2 regions of the Clostridium sp. X genome follow, and region 2 is predicted to be linked to the other one. Evidence: a T-box and tRNA genes for the amino acid it is inferred to sense, from the RefSeq annotation. Region 2 holds a T-box; the other holds one or more tRNA genes.

Region 1 (3,110 bases), 1.2 Mb from region 2:
TCATTTTTAAATACAATTGCTTCTACAGTTCCATCTATCTCATGCATAAGATCGCTCCCATAATATCATTAGCACTATGTAAATTTTAGTTTGTTAAATTAATTATAAGACATATAACCATAACTTCTCAACTAATTATATTATATAATAGTTTTGCCATTTGCTTACACGATAAGTCACAATATATACATATTTAACTTTATAACTAAATTAAAGGCTAATGTCTTAAAATCAACATTAGCCTTTATGTTTAATTATATATGTTTTTTTATCTCTTCTACTTTATCTAAATTTTCCCATGGAACATTTAAATCTACTCTACCGAAATGACCATAAGCTGCCGTTTGTCTATATAAAGGCTTTCTCAAACCTAAGTCTCTTATAATTGCACCTGGTCTTAAATCAAATACATTATTTACTATTTCTACTATCTTATTATCCTCTATTTTACCTGTTCCAAAGGTATTAACTAATAGAGATACAGGATGAGCAACTCCTATTGCATAAGCTAAACCTATCTCTAGTTTTTCTGCAATTCCTGCTGCTACTAAATTTTTAGCAACCCATCTTGCTGCATATGCTGCTGATCTATCAACCTTTGTTGGATCCTTTCCTGAGAAAGCTCCACCACCATGTCTGCCGTATCCACCATAAGTGTCAACTATAATCTTTCTTCCCGTAAGACCCGTGTCTCCATTCGGTCCACCAATAACAAATCTTCCCGTAGGATTAATGTAATAGTTAGTTTTTTCATCTAACCACTCATTAGATATTACTACCTTTATTACATGTTCCATAAGATCACTATGTATTTGCTCTTGAGTAATTTCTGGATCATGTTGTGTAGAAATTACCACAGCATCTATTCTAGTAGGTTTGTCGTCTTCATATTCTACCGTAACCTGTGTCTTTCCATCTGGTCTTAAATACGATAATGTTCCATTCTTTCTAACTTCTGATAATCTTCTAGCAAGTTTATGAGCCATACTTATTGGAAGAGGCATATATTCTTCTGTTTCATTTGATGCAAATCCGAACATTAAACCTTGATCTCCTGCTCCTACTGCCTCAACTTCATCTTTTTCTCCACGTCTTGACTCTAATGCTTCATCTACTCCCATAGCTATATCTGCTGATTGTTCATCAATAGATGTTAATACAGAGCAAGTTTCAGCATCAAATCCATATTTAGCTCTTGTATAACCGATATCGCTTATAACTCCTCTAACTAACTTTGGAATATCAACATAGCAGTTTGTTGATATCTCTCCCATAACCATAACCATACCAGTAGTAACTGCCGTCTCACAAGCTACTCTTCCATATGGATCTTTTTCTAAAATAGCATCTAGAATAGCATCTGAAACTTGGTCACATATTTTATCTGGATGTCCTTCTGTTACTGATTCTGACGTAAATAATCTTTTCATTTTAAGATCCCCTTTCTAACAAAAAAAATAAACCTCTTAATTTATTAAGGAGGTCGATTTGCGTGAATAATGTAATTTCTTATCTTGCAGATTGCTCTGCAGGAATTAGCACCTTAGTATTAATCATACCGGTTGCTGGGTTTCACAGGGCCGCTCCCTCCACCTCTCTTGATAAGTTTTTCTTATCTTATATTCAATTTTAAAACAAAATAATATTATCATATGTAACATGTAAGTGTCAAGAATCTACATTGATTTATTATTAATTTTGTCGATTTGTCATTTAAATATTGATTATGTTCTCGATTTTTTTTATGAAAGTAAAAAAGATATCAAAATTTGATATCTTTTTCTTGGTGGAGGAGGACGGATTCGAACCATCGAAACGAAACGTAACAGATTTACAGTCTGCCCCCTTTGGCCACTCGGGAACTCCTCCATAATTATTAACTTATTAAAATTACATGGTGGGCACAACAGGGATCGAACCTGTGACCCCCTGCTTGTAAGGCAGGTGCTCTCCCAGCTGAGCTATGCGCCCATATATTATATGATGGTGGAGGAGGACGGATTCGAACCATCGAAACGAAACGTAACAGATTTACAGTCTGCCCCCTTTGGCCACTCGGGAACTCCTCCACAATTGGTGCTGGCATCAGGAATTGAACCCGAAACCTACTGATTACAAGTCAGTTGCTCTACCAATTGAGCTATGCCAGCATATATTATTTTTAGCACTTAGTTGTTTCATTTATTGACATCAACCGCGCCAACGAATATTAGTATACCTAGAATTATCTTTTATTTCAAATCTATTTTTTTTAATTACAGAAAACTACAAGCTTTAAGATTCAATTTACTGCTATTTTCTCTATATTACTATACATTATAAATTAAGTTCAATTTTATTTCATATAACATTTAACTTTCTCATATACATTATCAAGGAGGTGTCGTTCTTGAATAAAGTGAGAGCTAACTTTAAAGATAATCTATCATACTACGATATCGCATATTTTATAAAGGATTATATAACTAAAGATTCTGTAGTAGTTTGCATCGGTACTGATAGATGTATAGGTGATTGTCTTGGTCCTCTAGTCGGAACCTTACTTAAGAGTAAAAATTATCCGCTAACTGTATATGGAACAGTTGAAGATCCTATACACGCTTTAAATATAGATAAGCAATTGCAACAAATAAAAAAAGCACATCCAGGTTCTACAATAATAGGTATAGATGCTTGCCTGGGGGATACTAATAACATTGGTGAGATACAAGCGCGAGATTATCCTATCCATCCCGGAAAAGGTGTAGGAAAAGTTCTTCCTGACGTTGGAGATGCTTCCATAATTGGTATTGTAGATTCTAGTGACAATAATGAATTATTCACTAATAGAAATATACGACTTAGTCTAATAATGAATATGGCAGAAGTTATTACTGATGCTTTACTTCATTCTTACTACTTATATAGTATAGATAGTAAGACTAATAATAGTATTATTTAACAAAACAAAAATAAGCTCTGTAATTGTTTTAGCCAATTATAGAGCTTATTTTTGCATAATAATATACGCATTTAAATATAATTAATCTAATAAACTTATATCTTTGCCTTTATATGATGCATCAATCTTATCAAGATAATTTAGAACTTCTCCTGTTCCCATTGCAACT
Region 2 (3,110 bases):
ATCTGCTCCTTGACCAGTGGAAAGGTCAATGTCTATACCTTCTTCTTTGAAGAAGCCTTCATTTATAGCAGCGTACATAGGTGCATAAAATACAGAACGTACAACTTCATTTAATTTGATTTTTTGCAAAGATTCTTCTTTTTTATTACTACAACCGAATAATGTAACTGAGGTAAGTAGTAACATAATAACTAGAAATGTACTAAACACTTTTTTCCTCATAAAATATTCCCCCTTTGACTAATTTATGTCATAAGCTATTATATGAAAATTATATATAAGGGGTGAATATGGTATATTAGTTTTTCCACAGTTCATATAAATCCGGACGTTCTTTTTTTAGAATTTTAAAGAATTTTTTAGATACTTTGAGCTTTCTAAGTCCGGAAAGTAAGTGTTTAGGATGTTTTTCTTTTCTTGTATAATTATTTTTTAAACCAATTACTTTAAAATCACCATTTTTTGTAATGAAAATATGAGAAATGCCAGTATCTAATCTGGTGAAATTAAGAAGGGTAAAATTTTCGATAAGATCAACTAAAGAAAGTGTTAAACTTTCATCTAGGCCATTTTTTTTAATATAATCAATTAAACACATGCCATCTATATGCTCTCTTATTATATAACCAAGATTATATTTATAAACCTTGGGAAAATACTTGCTGTGTTGACAATACTTTAAAATTAGATATTCACGTCTACAGTCATCTAGATTCCTGCAGATTTTTATAACCTTGTTATCAGGAGTTAAATAAATTTTTTCATCTTTACCTCTGTGTATTATTTTACATATAGATAAATCTATTCCTTCAATAACTAAGTGTTTCATATTATTGCCCCATTTTAATACAAAATATATTACTTATTATTACAGTATTCACTTTACATTAAATAGATTACTAAATATATTGTGTTTTATAAAAATAATAATATTTTTATAGTTAAGGATATAAGAGTAGCGGAGAAAAAAGATATATTATGAAGTTTAGTAGATATAAATAAGTTTATAAATAGTTCTTGACAGGTTATAAAATAAAGGTATAATAAAAAATAACTAAATATGAAAAGCAGAGAAAAAGAGGAGTAAAGATATAAGTGTATTAAGAGAGGAAGGTTCATAGGCTGAAAGATCTTCTATATAACTAATCTTGAAGGTAGCTTTGGAGCTTCTTTATTGAACTATTAGTAGATAAAGACGGTGGTCACATCGTTAATTTTAATGAGAGCCTGAATGTTTCAGGAATTAAGGTGGTAACGCGCGCTGTCGTCCTTTGAGGTGGCAGCGCTTTTTATTTTGTCTTAAATATCATAACAAAAGAGAAAAATAATTTTAAAATAACTTTTAAGGAGGATATAAAATGTTAGAAGCAAATATTTCGAAAACCTATGATCCTAAAGAATTTGAAGAGAGAATATATAAAACTTGGGAAGAAAAAAAGTATTTCACTCCAGAGGTAGATAAAAATAAGAAGCCTTATACTATAATGATGCCACCACCAAATATAACTGGTCAGCTTCATTTAGGTCATGCACTTGATGGAACATTGCAGGACTTTTTAATAAGAACAAAAAGAATGCAAGGATTTAGTACACTTTGGCTTCCAGGAGAAGATCATGCAAGTATTGCAACTGAAGTAAGAGTTGAAAAAGAACTCTTAAAGCAAGGTCTTTATAAAAAAGAAATGGGAAGAGAAGCATTTTTAGAAAAGGTTTGGGAATGGTCAGATGAATATAGAGAAAAAATAAAAAATCAATATAATAAGTTAGGAATATCGGCTGACTACACAAGAGAAAGATTTACTATGGATGAAGGCTTAAGTAAAGCCGTTAGACAGGTATTTGTTGATTTATATAATGAAGGACTTATATATAGAGGAAACAGAATTGTTAACTGGTGTCCTAAATGTCAAACAGCAATATCTGACGCAGAAATAGAGTATGAAGAAAAGAACGGGAACTTTTGGCATATAAAGTATCCTGTAATCGATAGTGATGAATTTATAGAAATTGCAACTACAAGACCTGAAACCATGCTTGGAGATACAGCTGTTGCAGTTAATGCTAAAGACAAGAGATACTCTCATCTATTAGGAAAAACATTGAAATTACCACTAGTGGAAAGAGAAATTCCTATTATTGCAGATGATTATGTTGATATGGAATTTGGTACAGGAGCAGTTAAAATAACACCTGCTCATGATCCTAACGATTACGAAGTGGGAAGAAGACATAACTTAACAGAGATTGTTATGATGAATAAGGATGGTAGTATTGCAGAAGGTTACGGAAAGTATTCAGGGCTTGATCGATATGAGGCTAGAAAGGCTATTATTAAAGATTTAGAAGCTCAAGGATACTTAGTAAAAACAAGAGAACATGTTCATAATGTTGGAACTCATGATAGATGTGAAACAATTATTGAACCAGTAACCTCTAAACAATGGTATGTAAAAATGCAGCCATTGGCAGATCCAGCTATTGATGTTGTAAGAGAAGGAAAAATAAAGTTTGTTCCAGAGAGATTTTCAAAAACTTATTTTAACTGGATGGAAAACATACAAGATTGGTGTATATCAAGACAATTATGGTGGGGACATAGAATTCCAGTTTGGTATTGTGAAGACTGTGGAGAGATTATAGCAGCTGTTGATGAGCCATCAAGCTGTAATAAATGTAGTAGTCATAAGTTAAGACAAGATGATGATGTATTGGATACTTGGTTTAGTTCTGCATTATGGCCATTTTCTACTTTAGGATATCCAGAGAATACAGAAGATCTTAAATATTTTTATCCTACAAGCACCCTGGTAACTGGATATGATATTATATTCTTCTGGGTAGCAAGAATGATTTTCTCAGGAATTCATAGCATGAAAGAAATTCCTTTTGATACTGTTCTGATTCACGGTATAGTAAGAGATAGTCAAGGAAAGAAGATGTCTAAGTCTCTTGGAAATGGTGTAGACCCTCTAGAAGTTATAGATAAGTACGGAGCGGATGCTCTTAGATTTATGCTTGTTACTGGAAACTCTCCAGGAAATGATATAAGATACTATGAAGAGAAAGTAGAATCTGCTAGAAACTTTGCAAATAAGATATGGAACGCATCT

What was found. A T-box is a leader RNA that pairs with one kind of tRNA and senses whether it is charged. The one in region 2 lies ahead of ACX0KU_RS11310 (valine--tRNA ligase), so its partner is inferred to be a tRNA-Val.
Region 1: it encodes a tRNA-Val, which carries the amino acid that the T-box ahead of ACX0KU_RS11310 (valine--tRNA ligase) is inferred to sense. The anticodon was not compared.

The regions. Positions count from the first base shown of each region.
Region 1 is NZ_CM146912.1:387,876-390,985, forward strand. Features, by position in the region: gene recD2 (SF1B family DNA helicase RecD2) at 1-47, opposite strand, end outside; gene metK (methionine adenosyltransferase) at 255-1,430, opposite strand; SAM riboswitch class I at 1,507-1,608, opposite strand; tRNA gene ACX0KU_RS01895 (tRNA-Tyr) at 1,785-1,869, opposite strand; tRNA gene ACX0KU_RS01900 (tRNA-Val) at 1,896-1,971, opposite strand; tRNA gene ACX0KU_RS01905 (tRNA-Tyr) at 1,985-2,069, opposite strand; tRNA gene ACX0KU_RS01910 (tRNA-Thr) at 2,075-2,150, opposite strand; gene yyaC (spore protease YyaC) at 2,390-2,941, shown strand; gene mreB (rod shape-determining protein MreB) at 3,023-3,110, opposite strand, start outside.
Region 2 is NZ_CM146912.1:2,260,108-2,263,217, forward strand. Features, by position in the region: partial or broken gene ACX0KU_RS11300 (ABC transporter substrate-binding protein) at 1-222, opposite strand, end outside; gene ACX0KU_RS11305 (serine/threonine protein kinase) at 299-829, opposite strand; T-box leader at 1,062-1,275, shown strand; gene ACX0KU_RS11310 (valine--tRNA ligase) at 1,359-3,110, shown strand, end outside.